Regions from separate parts of the Rathayibacter sp. VKM Ac-2803 genome, predicted to be linked through region 1. Evidence: riboswitches for the same ligand, from Rfam matches in the RefSeq annotation. Region 1 holds a riboswitch; the other holds the start of a gene.

Region 1 (10,031 bases):
CCTCCGCCCCGCTCGCGTCCGCCTCCCCCGGCACCGCGCCCTGCATCGACCCGGCCGACGGTGCCTGCATCGCGGACTGGAAGGGCGACCACCATTACGGCAGCGACGAGCACGACCCGGCGCGCCGCTCGTACGACTTCCCCGTGTTCGTCACCGACGCGGCCGGCACGGCCGTCGAGGACGCGACCGTGACCGTGCTCGCCTCCGGCTCGAACTCCGATGGCGACCTGCTGGGTGTCTACGCCTACCCGGCGCCCTCGAACGGCGGACCCGAGAGCTCGCCGAGCCCCGCCGCGACGCTGACCCACGGGCCCGCCGGTCGCTACCTCTTCGCGGTGAACACGCAGAACCTCTCGACGCACGAGCGCCCCGCGACGGCGACGCTGACCATCACGGCGACCACGTCGGCCGGCAGCGCGACCTCGGTCGTCACGGTGCAGTTCTCCGAGACGGACTGACCGCTCGAGCGCGGCGGTGCGATCTGCAGGCGGTGGGGCGAGAACGCCGCCGATCAGGCGGCAGGATCGACCGGATCCGCGGGATCGCCTGCAGACCGCACGCCGCGCTCCCCACCACCGCACGACGCCGGCTCAGTCGCCGCCGGAGCGGACCGTCCTCGGGGTCGCCCCGAGCTGCGCCTTCATCGCCCCGCGCAGGTGACGCGTCGAAGTGAACCCCGACCGGTTCGCGGCCTCCCTGATCGACACGCTGCCGCGTCGACCCTCCCGCAGCAGCTCGTGCGCGAGACGCAGGCGCTCCACCCGGAGCTCGCCCGCCAGCGACGAGCCGACGAGCCGGAAGTCGCGCTGGAGGGTCCGCACCGAGACACCGAGCTCCGCGGCGACCGAGGCCGGGGTCGTTCCCGGATCGGAGGCGGTCGTCTCGAGGACGCGCCGGGCGCGCTCGACGCGCGACGCCTCCTGAGGACGCTGCGGACCCCGCCCGTTCTGCAGCAGCAGGACCGCGAGCACCTGCAGCACGGAGTCGGCCGTCGCGTCCTCGGTGCCGTCCGGCTCGGGCGTGTTCAGCAGCGCGGTGAAGAACGCCCGGAGCGGCGTGATCAGGTGCGACGCGAGCGGGACGCCCTCGTCGAGGGAGTCGACCGCGACTCCGAGCGGTCGCAGACTGTCGATCGAGACGGTGACCTGCAGCGAGTCGACCGGCATGCTCGCGTGGTGCTCGGCCAGCGGCCCGCGGACGAACGCGGCCTGGCCGGCCCTCAGCCCGTGGCGGCTCCCGGTGAAGGTCAGCTCGCCGTCGAGCAGGAAGAGCACGGTGACGACCTCCTGCCGAGCGGAGTCGCTCACCGTCACCGGCGACTGGCGCACCCTGACCAGGGCGACGTCCCGGGTGATCCGGCGGCCCCGGCCCAGCAGGTAGTGGGGCCCGCCGCCCGCGAAGACGACGCTCGCCGGGAGGTCGTCGACCGAGCCCGGGCCGAGATGGGTCCATTCGATGGGCGCGTGCACACGTGCTCTTCCGATCACGGACCGCTGCGACCCCTCGGGGCGGTCCTCCGGCGGTACTCGAGCTGCGGCGGAGGTGCGTGCATCACCTCGCCCGGGGTCAGGGGGACGGGGTGGACCGGCAGTGAGCGACGTCAGTCCGAGCGTAGGAGTGACCCTCGAACGGGAGTAATCGACACGAGAGGCTTGCGCTCCGCAGTGGGATCGTGACCCTAGAGCCAGCCCCACTTCTTGAACAGCCGGTGCAGGACGACGCTCGAGGCGAGCATCGCACCGAGCGCCGCGGGGTAGCCCCAGGCGAGGTGCAGCTCGGGCATGGCGTCGAAGTTCATGCCGTACACGCTCGAGATCATGGTGGGCGCGAAGAAGATGGCGGCCCACGCCGAGATGCGCTTGACCTCGTCGTTCTGCTGGTTGCCCGCCTCCGCCAGCTTCTTCATGTCCTCGTTCTGGCGCTGCGCGACGAGAGTCGCGTTCACGGCGAGGATCTCGCGCAGCGTCGTGCGGAAGCCGTCGACCCGCTCGTTCACTACCGCGACGTGGTCGGCGACGTCGCGGATGTAGCGGCGCAGCTCGACGTCGGACTGGAAGACCTCGAAGTCGGTGACCAGGCGGCCGAGCATGCCGACGAGCGGCGAGACCGCCCGCTGGAAGTCGAGGACCTCCTGGCTGAGCTCGTAGATGCGCCGCGACACGGCGGGGTCTCCCTCGAAGACCTGCGCCTCGATCTCGTCGATGTCGTTCTCGAGGCCGGCGACGACGGGCGAGTACTGATCGACCACGGCGTCGAGGATCGCGTAGAGCACGGCGACGGGGCCGACGCGCAGCAGCGCGGGGTCGGCCTCCATCCGCCGGCGCACGAGCGAGAGGTCGGGCTTCTCGGAGTGGCGCACCGTCACCACGAAGTTCGGCCCGACGAACAGGTGCAGCTCGCCGAAGTCGACCTCCTCGCGCTGGTCGGAGTAGCTGGCCGCGCGGAGCACGACGAACATGTCGTCGCCGTAGCGCTCGAGCTTGGGGCGCTGGTGGGCGCTGATCGCGTCCTCGATGGCCAGAGGGTGCATCGAGAACTCGTCCTCGAGCGAGGAGAGCTCCGCCTCCGTCGGCCGGTAGAGGCCGATCCACGCCATCGCGTCGGGGAGCTTCTGGAGGGCGGCGAGCGCCTCCGGGATGCTGTGCGGCGAGACGATCCGGCGGCCGTCCTGGTAGATCGCGTTGTCGACGGTGCTCGTCCGCACGGGCTCCTCGGGCGGGCGGATCCGCTCGATCGGACTGGTGTCCTCCGCCACCGCGCGCGTGCGCGAGCCGAGTCCCAGGATCGTGGAGGGGACGCGGGGCAGTCTCATCCCGTGCTCCTCTCGTCGTGGCCGACGACCTATTGTGCACCCGCCGGTGAACGAGAGGTGTCCGAGCGCGCGGCCGGTGTCGGAGGTGCTCAGTAGCCTGGACCGGCACGACGGCAACCCTCGCGAAAGGACGGATGTGAAGCTCCTGCACACCTCCGACTGGCACATCGGGCGCACGTTCTTCGGCCACTCCAGCGTCGCGGCGCTCGGCACGGTCCTCGACGCGCTCGTCGAGACGGTTCGGGCGGAGGCGGTCGACGCCGTCCTCGTCGCCGGTGACGTCTTCGACTCGGCGGTGCCCGCGGCCGAGCACTACACCCTGCTCACCCGCACGCTCGAGGCGATCCGCGGGGCGGGTGCCGAGGTCGTGCTGACCAGCGGCAACCACGACTCGCCCGCGCGACTGGGCTTCCAGGCGGGGCTGCTGCGCACCTCCGGCGTGCACGTGCTCACCGACCCCGAGCGCTACACCGAGCCCGTCGTGCTGCGGGGCGCCGACGGGGTCGAGGCGGGCGTCTACGGCATTCCCTACCTCGAGCCCGCCCTCTACCGGCACCGGCACCCGGAGGAGTCGCTGCGCCGCCACGAGGAGGTCCTGTCGTTCGCGATGCGCCGGGTGCGCGAGCACGCCGAGTCCGCAGGCAGGCCGTGGGTGGTGCTCTCGCACTGCTTCGCGGTCGGGGCGCCGACGGCGACGGTCGAGCGCGACATCACCGCGGGCGGCATCGACTACGTCTCGGTCGACCACTTCGCAGCGGCCGACTACGCCGCGCTCGGGCACATCCACGGGCGGGCGACGCTGCTGCCGAACGTCCGCTACTCCGGGGCCCCGCTGCACTACTCGTTCGGCGAGGCGTCGAAGCCCCGCGGCGGATGGCTGGTCGAGCTGGACTCCTCCGGTCTGCGCGAGGTCACCTGGTCGCCGCTGCCCGTGCCGCGGCGCCTGAGCGTGATCGAGGGGCCGCTCGCGACGCTGCTGAGCGACCCGTCGCTCGGCGAGTACGAGGGCGACTGGGTGTCGGCCGTGCTCACCGACGAGGTGCGCCCGCTCGACGCGATGACGCGGCTGCAGTCGCGGTTCCCCGGCTGCGCGACGCTGGAGCACCGTCCGCCGCACGCGGCCGCCGAGCGGCGCGAGTACGCCGAGCGGGTGCGGGGGCGCAGCGACGTCGAGATCGTCGACGACTTCCTCGCCCACGTGCGCGGCGGGCACGGGGCGACGGAGCTCGAGCGCGCCCTGGTGCTCGACGCCCTCGCCGCGGTCGACGCCGAGGCGATGCGGTGAGGATCCGCCGACTCGCCTTCGCGGGCCTCGGCCCCTTCCGCTCCGAGCAGTGCATCGACTTCGACGCGCTCGAGGACGTCGGGATCTATCTGATCGCGGGCCGCACCGGAGCGGGCAAGTCGACGATCCTCGACGCGATCAGCTTCGCGCTCTACGGGTCGGTCCCCCGCTTCGACGGCACGGCGACGCGACTCCGGAGCGATCACAGCGCCCCCGAGGACGAGACGTTCGCCGAGCTCGACTTCGAGGCCGCCGGCCGGCTGTACCGCATCCGCCGCTCCCCCGAGTACGAGCGCCCCGCCAAGCGCGGAGGCGGCACGACGCGGCAGTCGGCGAAGGTCGCGCTGCTCGAGAGCATCGACGGCGAGTGGACGGGGCTGTCCTCGAGCGCGCGCGAGACCGGAGCCGACATCGGCCGCATCGTCGGCCTGACGAAGGACCAGTTCCTGCAGGTGATCCTGCTCGCGCAGAACCGCTTCCACGAGTTCCTGCTCGCGAAGAACGACGATCGGCAGCGGCTGCTGCGCACGCTGTTCGCGACCGAGCGCTACGAGCTGCTGCGCAGGCGGCTGATCGAGCAGCGGCAGCAGAGCGGAGCCGCGCTCGAGGAGGAGCGGGCGGCGGTGGACGCCCTCGCCGACGAGGCCCGCCGGATCGCCGGAGCGGACGAGTCGGGAGTCGTCGACAGCGCCTGGTTCTCGGGGCTCGTCGGGCGGCTCGAGCCGCTGGTCGCCGTCGCGCGCACCGAGGTGGCCGAGTCGGACGCGGCCGATCTCGAGGCGCGCGCGACGCTCGACTCCGCGCGCACCCTCCGCCGCTCCCAGGAGCGGCGATCGCGAGCCCTGCGCGAGGCCGAGGAGCTCGCCGTCGCCGAGCCGGCCGCCGTCGAGCACCGCGGACGACTCGAGCGCGCGCGCCGGGCCGACGGCGTGCTGCCGGTGCTGCGGAGCGCCCGGACGGCGCGCGCGGCCGCCGAGACCGCGTCCGTCGCCCGCGGGGAGGCGGCCGAGAGGTTCCGCGAGGTGCTCGGTCGGGAGCCCGGCCGCGCCGAGGCGGCGGAGGCGATCGAGAGGCTCACCGCGCAGCTCGGCGCCCTGGCCGAGGCCCTGGCCGACGAGCGCCGCCTCCCCGAGGCGACCCGGGCCGTCGAGAAGGCGCAGCACGTCCTCGCCTCGGCGAGCGGCGCCCTCGACGTCGTCGAGCGCGAGGCGCGCGAGCTGCCGGCGCGCGCCGCGGCGCTCGAGGCCGAGGAGGCGGCCCTCGCGGCCGACGCCGCCGCCGTCGAGAGCCGCGTCGACGAGCTCGACGCACTCGATCGCCGGGTCGCGCTGCTCGTCGAGCGGGCGGCCGCCGCGAGTGCTCTCGACGCGCTGCGCGCCGCACACGCCCGCGCCGTCGGCCGGCACGGCGAGCGCGCCGCCGAGCACGCCCGCCTCGTCGCGCAGCGCTTCGCGGGCTTCGCCGGCGAGCTCGCGGCCGCCCTGCACGACGACGAGCCCTGCCCCGTCTGCGGATCGACCGAGCACCCGGCACCGGCGAGCCACGGCGACCTCGCTCCGGTCAGCGCAGACGATCTCGATCGGGCGCGCCTCGAGGTCGAGCGGGCCGCCTCCGCGATGGACGCCGCTCGGGCCGACGAGACCGCGGCGACCCTCGCGTGGTCCGCGCTCGACGAGCGGGCGGGCCGCGAGAGCGCCGACGAGCTCGACGCCGCCCGGTCCGACGCCCGCCGCAGGCTCGACGCCGCGCGCACGGCCGCCGCACGCTGCGAGGTCCTGAGGCGCGACCGCGCCGCCGTGCGAGCCCGCGCCGACGAGCTGACCGGCCTCGTCGACGCGGCCCGCGACGAGCGCGACCGCAGCGCGAGCGGGGCGACCGCCGCCGAGGAGTCGCTGCGGATCCTCCGCGAGCGGATCGACGCCCAGCGGGGCAGCTTCGCCAGCATCGCCGAGAGGGTGGCCGGGCTCCGCGAGGAGCGACGGGTCGCCGAGAGCCTCGTCGAGGCGGACGAACTCGCCTCCTCCCGGTCCGACGCGGCCGCGGCGGCCGAGGCGCACCTCGCCGAGGTCCTCGAGGAGCGGGGATTCCCGACGGCCGGGACCGCCGAGGCGGCCGCCCTCGCGAGCGGCGAGCGAGCCCGTGCCGAGGCCGTCGTCGCCGAGCACGAGCGGCGCAGGTCGGCCGTCGACTCGGTGCTCGCCGAGTCCGAGCTGCAGGCGCTGCCCGCCGTCCCCGTCGACGTCGCCGCGGCCGAGGAGGCGGCGAGCACCGCCTCCGCCCGCCGCGACGACGCCCGGCAGACCCTGTCGCTCCTCGAGGATCGCGCCAGCCGCCTCACCGACCTGGCGGCGCGGGCCGCGACGCGTCTCGCGGCGCTCGACGACCGCCTCCGCCGCTACGACGAGCTGCGCGCCCTCGCCGACACGATCGACGGCCACGGCCAGAACTCGCGGCGGATGGACCTCGAGGCGTTCGCCCTCGCGGGCCGCCTCGAGGAGATCGTGGCCGCCGCGAACCTGCGGCTGAACGCGATGACCAGCGGCCGGTACGCCCTCGCGCACGACGACTCCCTCGCCTACCGCGGCGCCGCCTCCGGCCTCGGGATCGACGTGCTCGACGCGTTCACCGGCGCCCGCCGGCAGCCGGCGTCGCTCTCGGGCGGCGAGACGTTCCTCGCCTCGCTCGCCCTGGCGCTGGGCCTCGCCGACGTCGTGACGATGCAGTCGGGCGGCATCTCGCTCGAGACCATGTTCATCGACGAGGGCTTCGGATCGCTCGACGCCGAGACCCTCGAGACGGCCCTCGGAACGCTGGACTCCCTGCGCTCGGGCGGCCGGACCATCGGCCTGATCAGCCACGTCGACGCCATGCGCGAGCGCCTCCCGACCGGCCTGCGCGTCGTCGTGACCGACCGCGGCGACAGCACCATCCTCACCGCCTGACGCCCCGGCACCGAGGGAGACCCGGACCGTCGAGGGAGCCGGCGCGCGCGGGCGGCCTCGACGGTCCGGGGCTCCCTCGCGAGCCGCAGCCCGCTGCTAGGGTCGTGCGCAGTGACACGGGGTGCCCCCTCCAGGGCTGAGATGAGACCCGTCGAACCTGATCTAGTTCGTACTAGCGAAGGGATGTCGCGAATGAGCATTCGCACGCCGCCCCACCCGACCCTCCACGACCGGGCGACCGCCGTCGGCCGCGATCTCGACGCCCTCCGACAGCGCCCGCCGCTCGTGCAGTGCATCACGAACGCCGTCGTCACCGGCTTCACCGCCAACAGCCTGCTCGCCCTCGGCGCGAGCCCGGCGATGTGCGATCTGCCGGGCGAGGCCGGCGTCTTCGCCGAGATCGCCTCCGCGGTCCTCGTCAACCTCGGCACCCCGGGCGCCGAGCAGCGCGACGGTGCCCGGGAGGCGGTGGCGGCCGCCCAGCGCACCGGGACCCCGTGGCTGCTCGACCCTGTCGCCGTCGGACCGCTGCCCGTCCGCACCGCCTTCGCCTCCGAGCTGCTCGAGGCGCGGCCGTCGATCATCCGGGGGAACGCCTCCGAGATCCTCGCTCTCGCCGGACTCGGTGCCGGCGGCCGCGGTGTCGACGCGGTCGACGGAGCCGAGGACGCGCTCGACGCCGCGATCGCCCTCGCCCTCCGCACCGGCGGCGCCGTCGCCGTCTCGGGGGCGACCGATGTCGTCACCGACGGCGCGACCGTGGTCCGCATCAGCGGCGGCCACCCCCTGCTCACCCGGGTGACCGGTGGCGGCTGCGCCCTCGGCGCCGTGATGGCCGCGTTCCTGGGCGCCGGAGCCGCTCCGCTCGACGCCGCCGTCGCCGCCTCCGTGGTCTGGGGACTCGCCGCCGAGCGCGCCGCCGCGACGACCGCCGGCCCGGGGTCGTTCGCCGTCGCGCTCCTCGACGAGCTCGCCGCGCTCGGCGCCGAGGACGCCGCGAACGGGGCACGACTCGCATGAGCGCCCTCGACCTCTCGCTCTACCTCGTGACCGACACCCGCCAGTGCGGCGCGAGGGGCGTCCCCGCGGTCGTCGCGCAGGCCGTGGCCGGCGGAGTCACCACGGTCCAGGTCCGCGACCACGGCGCCTCCGCCGCCGAGCTGGTCTCCCTCGTCGTCGCCGTCGCCGCGGTGCTCGACGAGCGCACCACGCTGATCGTCGACGACCGCGTCGACGTCGTCCTCGCCGCCCGGCACGCCGGAGCACGGGTCGACGGAGTGCACGTCGGCCAGTCCGACCTGCCGGCCGCGGCCGCCCGCTCGATCCTCGGCCTCGACGCCGTCATCGGCCTCACCGCCGACACCCCCGCCCATCTCGAGGCCGCGCACGCCCTCCCACCCGGCACCGTCGACTACCTCGGCGTCGGCGTGATCCGCCCGACCGCGACCAAGGCCGACCACCCGGCGCCGCTCGGTCTCGAGGGCTTCGCCGCCTTCGCCGCGGCGAGCCGCTACCCCTGCGTCGCGATCGGCGGAGTCGCGCTGAGCGACGCCGCTCCCCTGCGCCATCGCGGCGCGGCCGGCCTTGCCGTCGTCTCGGCGATCTGCACGGCCGAGGATCCCGCGGTGGCCGCCCGCGCCTTCCGCGAGGAGTGGGACCGATGATCCCCCGCGTGCTGAGCATCGCGGGCACCGACCCCACGGGCGGCGCCGGCATCCAGGCCGACCTCAAGTCGATCGGCGCGCTCGGCGGCTACGGCATGGCCGTCGTCACCGCGCTCGTCGCGCAGAACACCCACGGCGTCCGCTCGGTGCACCTGCCCCCGGCCGTCTTCCTCCGCGAGCAGCTCGACGCGGTCAGCGACGACGTGCGGATCGACGCCGTGAAGATCGGGATGATCGCGACCGCCGAGCTCGGCGCGGTCATCGCCGACTGGCTCGACACCGTCGGCCCGCCGCTCGTCGTCGTCGACCCGGTGATGGTGGCGACGAGCGGGCACCGGCTGCTCGACGAGGAGGCGGAGGACGCCGTTCGCGCGCTCGTCCGCCGCGCCGACCTGGTGACCCCGAACCTGCCCGAGCTCGCCGTCCTCCTGGGCGAGCCGACCGCGACCCAGTGGCCGGAGGCGATCGCCCAGGCCTCGCGTCTCGCCGCCTCCCTCGGCACCACCGTGCTGGTCAAGGGCGGCCACCTCGCCGGCGCGGCCGCTCCGGATGCGCTCGTGTCGCCCGCAGGCGAGGTGCGGGAGGTGCCGGGTGAGCGCGTCGAGACCGCGAACACCCACGGCACGGGCTGCTCCCTCTCCTCCGCGATGGCGACTCTGCTCGCCGGAGGAGCAAGGAACGCCGCCGACGCGCTCGTCGAGGCGAAGGAGTGGCTCACCGGCGCCCTCCGCGGAGCCGATGCGCTCGACGTCGGCTCGGGCAACGGACCCATCGACCACTTCCACCGCCTCCGCACGCCCCCGTTCTGCGCGGCCGTCTGGGACGAGACCCGGGAGCTCCGCCGGGAGATCGACGCGCTGCCCTTCGTCCGCGCGCTGGGTGACGGCACTCTGTCGCGCGGCGACTTCGAGTGGTACCTCGAGCAGGACGCCCTCTACCTCACCGAGTACGCGCGGGTGCTCGCGCTCGCCGCGCAGCGCGCGCCCACCACCGCCGAGCAGGTCTTCTGGGCCGAGTCCTCGGCCTCGGCCCTCGCGGCGGAGGCGCAGCTGCACCGGGACCGCCTCGGCGACCGCAGCGCCGTCGCCTCCGAGACCACCCGCGGCTACATCGACCACCTGCTGGCCGTCGGCTCGCGCGGCGGCTACGGCGAGCTGGTCGCCGCCCTGCTGCCCTGCTTCCAGCTCTACGCCGATGTCGGCGAGCGCCTCGCGGCGGCGTCCCGGCCGGGCCACCCGTACGAGGACTGGCTCGCGACCTACTCCGACCCGGCGTTCGCCGCGGCGACCGAGCGGGCGATCGCGATCACGGAGGCGGCGGCGCACCGG
Region 2 (10,031 bases), 260 kb from region 1:
GGGAGCGTCGGAGCCGAAGCCCTTCGCCTCCATGGCGGTCGCGAGTCGGCTCCCCCGCCGGATCGCGAGGACGAGGAGCGAGAAAGCGCGCGACGCGAGGCTGCGCACCGCGTGGATCGGGCCGCGACCGTCCGCCAGCCCGCGGGCGCGACGCGCCATGGCGAGGGTGCGCCAGTCCTCGACCAGCAGGCCGACCAGGCGCATCCCGGCCAGCCCGCCCAGCACGAACCGAGCGGGCAGACGGAGGATCTGGGCGAGCCCGTCGGCGAGATCGGTCGGATCGGTCGTCGCGATCAGGACCACGCTGGGCAGGCCGATGGCGAGGACTCGCAGCGCGATGGCGGCGCCCAGCGCGAGCGACCCCTCCGTCACGCTGATGAAGAGGACCTGCGCGAGGACACTCCCCTCGTCACGCCCGTACAGCACGGTGGTCGCCCCGGCGAGCGGGGCGGCGATCCACAGTGGAGAGGTCCGCCGGAGGAGCTCCCCGAAGCGCAGGCCGGCGAAGGGCAGCACCAGGAGCTCGAGGGCGAGAGCCGTCGCGGCCGAGACGACGTCGACGGTCAGGACGAGGACGAGCGCGATCAGGAGGCTCGCGAGGAGCTTCGCGACCGGATTGGCGCGGGCGATCGGCCCGCGGGCCGGGACCGCCTCGAGCAGGCTCATCGGCCGGCTCCCGCGGGCTCGCCGATCAGGACCGTCTCGTCGGCCAGCGCCGCGACGAGGTGCTCGTCGTGGGTGACGGCGAGCACCGCCCTCCCGTCGTCGCGCAGCTCCGCCAGGAGATCCGCCACGACCTGCCAGGTGAGCCGGTCCTGGCCGAAGGTGGGCTCGTCGAGCACGACCACCGCGGGGCGGCGGACGAGCGCCGACGCCACAGCGAGCCTGCGCTTCTCGCCTCCCGAGAGGGTGAAGGGATTGGCCTCGGCCAGCGCCGAGAGACCCAGCCGGTCGAGCAGCTGGTCGGCGCGGCGTCGCTCGACCTCGTCGCGCACGCCGAGCCGGAGCTCCTCCCGCACCCGCGCGGTGAGGAACTGGTGCTCCGGCTCCTGGAACACCATCGCGACCCGGTCGGCGAGCTGCGCCGAGCTCCACCGGTGCGGGTGCGGCGACGCTCCGTCGCGGACCTCGGCCGAGGCCACCACCTCTCCCCCGGCGGGCGGCAGCAGGCCGGCGAGCGTGAGAGCGAGCGTGGACTTGCCGGCGCCGTTGGGTCCGAGCACGGCGGCGACCCGGCCGGCGGAGATCGCGAAGTCGAGCCCCGACACCACCGGCACGGGCTGACGCCGCCCGAAGACGGGCCGGCCGACGGCGAGATCCTGCGTGCTCAGAGCCGACGGCGCGGGGCCGTCGGCAGTCGGGAGGCGCGCGGGGACCTCGCCCGGCACCCACACTCCGGCGGCCGCGAGAGCGGTCCGGGCGCCGATCAGGACAGTCCGCGGATCGCCGTCGGCGATCACGGCCCCGTCGGCCCCCAGCACGACGACGCGATCGACGAGGTCGATCCACACGTCGACACGGTGCTCCACGACGACGAGCGTGGCGCCCGACCGCTCGAGACTGCGCTCGACCGCCGCCCTGACCTCGCGGACCCCCGCGGGATCGAGGTTCGCCGTCGGCTCGTCGAGGAGCAGGAGGCGCGGCTGCATCGCGAGCACGCCGGCGAGCGCGAGTCGCTGCTTCTGACCGCCGGACAGCGCCGAGGTCGATCGGTCGAGCGCCACGTCGAGCCCGACGTCGTCGAGGGCGCGGCGCACCCGCTCGGGGATCTGCTCGCGCGGCACGCCGAGGTTCTCGCAGGCGAAGCCGACATCGTCCCCGACCCGGGCGAGGACCGCCTGCGTGTCGGGATCCTGGAGCACGAGACCGGCGGCACCGCGGCTCGCGAGGGGCGCGAGCCCGTCGATGGCGAGCTCACCGGCCGACGCACCGTCCTCCTCCCCGCCGAGGACACCCGCGAGAGCGTGCAGGAGGGTGCTCTTGCCCGCACCTGAGGGACCGAGCAGCAGGACCTTCTCGCCCGGAGCGACGGCGAGATCGAGGCCCGTTATTGCCGTGCGGGAGCGCCCGGCGTGGCGCCAGCTCCAGCCACGGGCCCGGACGGACGCGCCCGTCATCGACCGCCCGCGCCCACTCCCTCGACGACCCGGCCCTCCCTGCCGGACGCGAAGCGGTCGAGCGCCCCCGATGCGGCGAGGGCGCGCACCGCGAACCACGGCAGCAGACCGGCCAGGACGGCTCCCGAGACGATCGAGGAGACGACGTAGACGGTCGCGAAGAGGCCGTCGATCCCGGCGTAGTAGACGATCAGATCGTTGATCGCGAGGGCGAGACCGGAGGCGGCGCCCGCGAGCAGCGCGACGATCGGCCGACCGCTGCGGTAGAGGAAGAGCGCGAAGACGATCTCGGCCCCGAGACCCTGGACGAGGCCGGACAGCAGGACGACGAAGCCCCACTGAGTGCCGATGAGAGCTGAGACGAGCGCGGCGACCAGTTCGGTGAACAGCGCGGCCCCGGGCTTGCGGATGATCAGGCCGCCGAGGACGCCGGCGAAGAGCCAGCCGCCGCCGAGGATGCCGCCGAGCCCGGGGAGGAAGTCGAAGACGACGCCGACAGCGGTCGTCGCGAGGCCCCAGGCCCAGAAGACGATGCCGCTCGCGACCGCGACCACGCTGGCGATGACGATGTCGACGACCCGCCAGCGGAGGACGCGAGCCGGACGGCTCGCGGTCGACGAGGAGGAGAGGGATGAGTTCTGCACTGACGTGCCCTTTCGTGGAAGCGAATAGGCACGGGTAGTAAGAGGAGATCGAAACGTTCCTTCGCTGGCATGACCCAGATCAGGTTCGACGGTCGAAGGCTGCGTGCCTTCCTCTCAGTCCGGTGCACCGGACTCCCGTGTTCGTCAGCAATCATAGACAGCATGTCGTGGTCGGTGGTCGTCGTGCTCGCGGTGATCCTGCTGGTGCTGCTGCAGGCGCTGCTGTGGCAGCGGAGGCGGCGCATCCGGCGGGAGCTGCTCAGCTACGGCACCCGCGTCGCCGGACGGGTCCTGGCCCACGATCCTGCGCGCGGGGACCGCGCCGCGACGGCGGAGCTCGGGCGGCTGCTCGTCGCCTACCGCCTCGCGGACGGCGAGGAGCGCCGGGCCCTGAAGGTGCCGCAGCGCCGCGGGGACGCGTGGATGGCGGGTGAGCCCGTGGCCGTGATCTACGATCCGCGCCGACCGGACGACGCCGAGCGCCTGATCGTCGGATTCGGACGGACCCAGAAGAAGTGGTTCACCGCGAGGCAGCAGCGCCTCCGCTGATCGCGGAGGGCGCCGCGGGGCGCCCTACTTCTTGAGGGCGCGGATGATGCGCGCGAGCGCCTTGCCGGTGACCCAGACGAACGGAATGCCGACGGCGAGCACGGAGACGACGTTCGGCTGGAAGCGCAGCCCGAGGTCGTCCTTGATGTAGGCGCCGATCGGGACGACCGCACCGCCACCGCCGCCACCGCCGCCCTCCTGGCCATCCTCGGAGCCGATGCCGCCGCCGAAGCCGAACCAGCGCAGGGCGACGGGCACGAGCGACACTCCGTCGACCGTCACCGGCTCCCCGTAGATGGTCGCGGCACCCGCGGAGGTGACGGAGTCGGCCAGGGACACGGCGATGTTGGGCATGCCCGAACGCTACTCCGCCCCTCTCGACGCCGACAACCGGCGCTGCGACTCGCACAGGACTCCCCCACCCCCGCCCGACCGTCAGCGGCCATACTCGTCGGATGCCTCCGCACCCCCGCCGTCGCCGGCCCGCTCGCGCGGCCGCCGTCGTCGTGCTGAGCGCCGCTCTGGCCGCTTTCCTCGCCTTCCACCGCGTGCTGCCCGACGCGGCAGGATGGCTCTCCGTCGTCGAGACGGGGATCCCGTGGACCGGGCTGGCCGTGCTGCTGCTCGTCTCGAGCGCCATCGCGCTGCGATCCCGCGCGGCCGGAGCCGCGGCGACCGTCCTGGCGATGGTCTACGGCGTGCTCGTCCTCCCGGTCGCTCTCCCCGGACCCGAGGTCCGCTCCGGCCGCTTCACCGTCGTCAGTCAGAACCTCGCGGCGAGCGGCGACGGCGCGGCCGAGCTCGTGACCTCGCTCGCGGCGGAGGGACCCGACGCCATCGCCCTCCAGGAGCTCGACGGCGACGCCCGGTCGGCGGTCGACGACGTGCTGTCCGAGCAGTACCCGTACTCGTACGTCGTCGGGACGGTCGGCGTGTGGAGCCGCACCGAGCTGTCGGACGGCACGCCGCTCGACCTCGGTCTCGACTGGAACCGGGCTCTCGCCGTCGACATCGACACCCCGCTGGGCCCGAGCCGCCTGTTCGTCGTGCACCTCGCCTCCTTCCGGCTCGGCGACCACGAGGAGCGCGACACCATGCTCGGCGGCCTCGCCTCGGCTCTCGCCGAGGACAGCTCCGACCGGACCCTCGTCGTCGGCGACTTCAACACCGCAACCGACGACCACCTGCTCGCACCCGTCCTGGCGGAGGCTGCGCTGGTGCGCGGCTCGGGAGTCGGCTTCCCCGCGACCTGGCCCTCACTGCTCCCGGTCGTCTCGCTCGATCACGCGCTGGCCGACGGGGTCCCCGCCTCCACACTGCGGGTGCTGCCGGCGAACGGCTCCGACCACCGGCCGATCAGTCTGACGATCGGTTCCGCGTAGCCAGGGTGTCGCTGAGGTCGATGCCCTTGGCCGACTCGGGAGCCGACTTCGCCAGGAGGGACGCCGGCCGGACGGCCCCGCTGCCGAAGCGCGCGGACACACCGTCGACGGCGAGCTCGGCGTCGCGCCAGTCGTCGGAGTCGCTCCAGAGCGAGAAGGCGACCTCGTCGCCCTCGACCAGCTGCTCGCCGCGCACGCCGATCAGCCTGACGGGCCGACGGAGCGGGTTCGCGGCCTCGAGGAGCGCGGAGGACGCCTCGTAGATCACCCGGGCGACGTCGGTCGGCTCGGGGAGCGTTCGCGAGCGGGTGAGAGTGCTGAAGTCCCCGAAGCGGACCTTGACCGCGACGGTCCGGCAGCGCACTCCCGCGTGCCTCAGGCGCACCGCCACCTTGTCCGAGAGGCGCAGCAGCTCTCGGCGCACCAGCTCGGGGTCGGCGACGTCGTCGGCGAAGGTGATCTCGTGACCGGCGCTCTTCTCGATCTGGCGCGTGTCGACCGAGCGCGGATCGACTCCGTTCGACAGAGCGTGCAGGCGGCGGCCCGTCGCCTCGCCGAGCGAGGAGATCAGCACCGGCAGCGGAGTCGCGGCGACGTCGGCGACCGTGCGCAGGCCCCGCCGCAGCAGCGCCTCCTCGGTGCTCGCCCCGACGCCCCACAGCGCGCTCACCGGGAGTGGATCGAGGAAGGCCTGCACGCCGTCGGAGGGGACGACGAGCAGCCCGTCGGGCTTGGAGCGACCCGAGGCGAGCTTGGCGACGAACTTGGTGCTCGCTATGCCCACGGAGCAGGTGAGCCCGAGCTCGGAGTGCACCTGCGCGCGGATCGCCGTGCCGATCGCCCAGGGGGAGCCGGAGATCCGGCGGGCACCCGCGACGTCGAGGAACGCCTCGTCGATGCTGAGCCGCTCGACCAGGGGCGTGAAGGAGTCGAAGATCGCCATCACCCGGCGCGACGCGTCGCGGTAGCGGTCCATGTGCGGCTCGAGCACGATCGCCTGCGGGCAGCGTCGGAGCGCGACCGCCATCGGCATCGCCGAGTTCACGCCGTAGCGGCGGGCCTCGTAGGTGGCGGCCGTGACGACGGACCGCGCGCCGCGGTGGCCGACGATGACCGGGAGGCCGCGGAGCTCCGGGTGCTCGAGCAGCTCGACCGAGGCGAAGAACGCGTCCATGTCGATGTGCAGGATGTGCGCGCGGGGGTCGTCGAACGGCTCGGTCGTGACCTGCCGCCCCGTGCCGTCCTGTTTGCTCACGTACCGTCCTGATCGCTCGACTCCCGCCTGTCCTCATGGTCGCACGCACCTCCGACATCGTGGTCGGAGGCCTCGGAGCGATCGAGCGGGAGGGAATGACCGGCGACCCGCCGCGGTTGACCCGAGCACCGACGACGACGCTCCGGAGAAGACATGACGCACCAGCAGCCCGACTCCCCCACCGCCCTCGAGATGAACCGCTGGCTCGACCTCCAGGAGCGCGCGCACGCCGCGTTCGAGGTCCGCCTCGCCCTGGTCGCCGACTGGACGGCGCCCACCCCCGACACCGAGTGGGACACCCGTGCTCTCGTGCTGCACGTCGTCCGCGAGCAGCAGCGGGCGCACACCCTGCTCTCGGGCGGGGACGAGTCGCCCATCCGCCTCGAGCCCGTCGCCGCCGATCTGCGCAGCGAGTGGCGCCGGGTCACCGACCGCGCCCGCGAGGCGGCCCGCGCCGTCGACCCCGAGGCCGTCCTGCGACTCGGCCGCGACACCGTCACGGCGCTCGAGCTCGTCCGCGAGCAGGTCTCCGACGTGACGATCCACGCCTGGGACCTCGCCCGCGCCACGCGGAGCGACGAGCACCTCGACGACGAGCTCGTTGCCGCCGTGTGGGAGCTGTTCGCCCCGCAGGAGGCGACGCTGCGCGCGAGCGGTCTCTACGCCCAGCCCGTGGCCGTCGATCTGGAGGCTCCGCTCCAGAGCCGTCTGCTCGCGATCACCGGCCGCGACGACCGACTGGCCGCCTGACCTCCCTCCCATCCGCGACCGGCAGGATGGGAGCACCGCAACGACCCCCGGGGCCACCAGCCCCGCAGACGAGAGGAAGACCCATGACACGCGTCGCCGTCATCGGAGCCCACGGCAAGATCGGCCAGCGGATTCTGCACCTGCTGTACGACGCCGGACACGAGTCCGTCGGAGTCGTCCGCAACCCGGATCACGCCGAGGACATCATCCGGCTGGGGAGCGAGCCGCTGGTGCACGACCTCGAGTCGTCGAGCGCGGCCGACTTCGCCGCCGCCCTCGAGGGCGTCGACGCCCTGGTCTTCACGGCCGGCGCCGGCCCCGACTCCGGGATCGAGCGCAAGCGCACCGTCGACCTCGGCGCCTCCGTGCTCAGCCAGGAGGCCGCCTCGATCGCCGGGATCCGCCGCTTCGTCCAGATCAGCGCGATCGGCGTCGACGAGCCGCTCGCCGACGACACGGACGAGGGCTGGCGCGCCTACGTCGAGGCCAAGCGCGACGCCGACGCCGCCCTGCGCGCCACCGATCTCGACTGGACCGTCCTGCGCCCCGGCGCTCTGACGACCGACGAGGGCACCGGCCGGATCGCCCTCGGCGAGACCGTCGAGCGCGGCAGCATGCCGCGTGACGACGTCGCCGCGACGGTCCTCGCCGTTCTCGCCGATCCCACCTCGATCGGCCGCACCTGGGAGATCGTCTCGGGAGACGTCGCCATCGAGGACGCCGTCGCGCAGGCCTCCTGACGACTCCGGCCACACCTAGAGTGGGCGGGTGAGCAGTCACCCGCCCCGTCCCTGGCTCCGGAGCTACGCCCCCGGAGTGCCCACCGATCTCGACCTCCCGACCGGGTCGCTCGTCGACATCGTCACCGAGTCGGCCGAGCGCTATCCGCAGACCGTCGCCCTCGAGTTCTTCGGGAGGGCGACGAGCTACGCGCAGCTCGCCGAGGACGTCGAGCGGGCGGCCGAGGGGCTCCGGCGCCTCGGCGTCCGCGCCGGCGACCCCGTCGCGCTGATCCTGCCGAACTGCCCGCAGCACGTGGTCGCGTTCTACGCGGTCCTCCGGCTCGGCGCGGTGGTCGTCGAGCACAACCCGCTCTACACGCCGAGGGAGCTCCGCCACCAGTTCGAGGACCACGGGGCCCGCGTCGCGATCGCCTGGGACCGCGTGGTCCCGACCGTCCAGGACCTCCCCGCCGACCTCGGCGTCGAGACGGTCGTGGCCGTCGACCTCACCCGCGCCATGCCCGCGTCGATGCGCGCCGCGCTTCGCCTGCCGCTGAAGAAGGCTCGCGAGTCGCGGGCCGCGCTGACCGGTCCTGTCCGCGGCGCGGTCGAGTGGGAGTCGCTCCTCCGCCGTCGGATCGAGCCCGCCCACCCCCGCCCGGTCGCCACGGACCTCGCCGTCATCCAGTACACGAGTGGGACGACGGGCGCCCCCAAGGGCGCCGAGCTCACCCACCTCAACCTGACCGCCAACGCAGCACAGTCGCGCGCGTGGGTGCCGCAGGTGCGGCGGGGCGACTGCGTCGTCTACGCGGTCCTCCCGATGTTCCACGCCTACGGGCTCACGCTCTGCCTCACTTTCGCGATGAGCATGGGCGCTCGACTCGTCCTGTTCCCCAAGTTCGATCCCGACCTCGTCCTCAAGGTCGTCCGCAAGCATCCGGCGACGTTCCTCCCCGCGGTGCCCCCGATCGCCGAGCGGCTCGCCGCCCGGGCACGGGAGCGCGGCGAGTCGCTGCAGGGCATCGAGATCGCCATCTCGGGAGCGATGCCCCTCGACCCCGACCTCGTCGAGGGCTTCGAGGCGCTCACCGGCGGCACGCTGGTCGAGGGCTACGGCCTGTCGGAGACGTCGCCCGTCCTGATGGCGAACCCGGTGGGGCCGACCAGGCGCGCCGGTACCGTCGGACTGCCGCTGCCCGGCACGGACGTCCGGATCGTGGATCCGGAGGACCCGGACGTCGACGTCGCGCCAGGAACCCAGGGCGAGCTCGTGGTGCGCGGGCCGCAGGTGTTCCGCGGCTACCACCGCAAGCCCGAGGAGACCACCGCGTCGTTCACGACCGACGGCTGGTTCCGTACCGGAGACATCGCGACGATCGACGACGACGGCTTCGTCCGCCTGGTCGATCGCATCAAGGAGCTGATCATCACGGGCGGATTCAACGTCTCGCCCTCGGAGGTGGAGGAGGTGCTCCGCCGCCTCCCCTCCGTCCGCGACGCCGCCGTCGTCGGGCTGCCCGACCCGCACAGCGGGGAGTCGGTCGCCGCGGCGGTCGTGCTCGAGCCGGGGGCGAGCTTCGATCCCGCCGACGCGCGCGCGGTGGTGCGGGAGGCGCTGACGCCCTACAAGGTGCCGAAGCGGATCGTCGTCGTCGACGAGCTGCCGACGAGCATGATCGGCAAGGTGCTGCGGCGTCAGGTCAAGGCGATGCTGCTCGACGAGGGCTGACCCGCCACGCGCTGACGAGCCCCCGGCCGAGGGCCGAGGGCTCGTCGCGAGGTGCGCCTGTCACATGTCGAAGCCGCCGAAGTCTCCTCCGAAGTCGCCGCCCCCGCCGAAGTCGCCGCCACCGAAGTCGCCGCCACCGGAGTCGCCACCCCACTCGCCGCCGCCCGCGTCGGCTCCGGCATCGCCGCCGTCGGCTCCCGCGTCTCCCCCGTCGCCGCCGTCCGCCGAGGCCGTCTCGGCGCCGGCATCCGAGAGGAACGCGTCGGCGATGGCGGATCCGATCACGAAGCCGGCGATCGTGCCGAGCATCGACGAGGCGAGCACGCCTCCGAAGCCCATGCCGCCCGCGCCTCCGCCGGAGAAGCGGCGCTCCATGAAGCCGGGCTGCCGCAGCTCGCTCCGCGTGGCAGACTGCGCGAGAGCCTGAGGGTCGTCGCTCCGAGGGGCGTCACCCGCGGGCGCACCCTCGCTCAGCTCGCGGAAGACCTGCTGACGCTGCTCCGGAGTGAGCTGCTCGAAGGCCTCGCGGTGCACCTGCTCGATCGCCTCGGGCGGAGCGGTCTTGAGCAGGTAGCGGTAGCGCTCGATCGCGATCTCGTCCTCACTGCGGGCGGAGCGGGCGGGCGGCGTCCCGTAGGCCGGGCGCGGGTCGGTCGACGAGCCGTAGCCGGAGGCTCCGCGCGCGTCGTCGGGGCGCTCTTCGCGTCCCAGCAGTCGGTCCAGGAATCCCATGATCTCCTCCTCGGCGGCGCAGGACGCGCGCGCACATCGCAACGCTATGCCTCCTTCCATCGGGTCTGCTCAGGGTTCACTCAGAGCCTGCGGAGAGCGGCCCGACCAGCGCCCCGGGCTCAGGGACCGAGCTGGGCGGATCTCACGC

What was found. A riboswitch is a leader RNA that binds a small molecule or an ion and turns the genes downstream of it on or off. The one in region 1 is predicted to bind thiamine pyrophosphate.
Positions count from the first base shown of each region.
Region 2: it holds a riboswitch for thiamine pyrophosphate, as region 1 does, so the genes downstream of both, GRS96_RS12595 (ECF transporter S component) here and thiM (hydroxyethylthiazole kinase) in region 1, are expected to answer to the same signal.

Region 1 is NZ_WUCD01000001.1:2,944,010-2,954,040, forward strand. It holds gene GRS96_RS13815 (transcriptional initiation protein Tat) at 1-458, shown strand, start outside; gene GRS96_RS13820 (helix-turn-helix domain-containing protein) at 591-1,469, opposite strand; gene GRS96_RS13825 (magnesium and cobalt transport protein CorA) at 1,679-2,812, opposite strand; gene GRS96_RS13830 (exonuclease SbcCD subunit D) at 2,949-4,097, shown strand; gene GRS96_RS13835 (AAA family ATPase) at 4,094-7,039, shown strand; TPP riboswitch at 7,147-7,240, shown strand; gene thiM (hydroxyethylthiazole kinase) at 7,232-8,059, shown strand; gene thiE (thiamine phosphate synthase) at 8,056-8,703, shown strand; gene thiD (bifunctional hydroxymethylpyrimidine kinase/phosphomethylpyrimidine kinase) at 8,700-10,031, shown strand, end outside.
Region 2 is NZ_WUCD01000001.1:2,686,139-2,696,169, forward strand. It holds gene GRS96_RS12585 (energy-coupling factor transporter transmembrane component T family protein) at 1-666, opposite strand, end outside; gene GRS96_RS12590 (ABC transporter ATP-binding protein) at 663-2,117, opposite strand; gene GRS96_RS12595 (ECF transporter S component) at 2,114-2,761, opposite strand; TPP riboswitch at 2,801-2,909, opposite strand; gene GRS96_RS12600 (DUF3592 domain-containing protein) at 2,924-3,310, shown strand; gene GRS96_RS12605 (hypothetical protein) at 3,335-3,664, opposite strand; gene GRS96_RS12610 (endonuclease/exonuclease/phosphatase family protein) at 3,766-4,692, shown strand; gene dinB (DNA polymerase IV) at 4,667-5,947, opposite strand; gene GRS96_RS12620 (TIGR03086 family metal-binding protein) at 6,101-6,697, shown strand; gene GRS96_RS12625 (SDR family oxidoreductase) at 6,781-7,437, shown strand; gene GRS96_RS12630 (long-chain-fatty-acid--CoA ligase) at 7,466-9,151, shown strand; gene GRS96_RS12635 (hypothetical protein) at 9,212-9,883, opposite strand; gene GRS96_RS20665 (LacI family DNA-binding transcriptional regulator) at 10,026-10,031, opposite strand, start outside.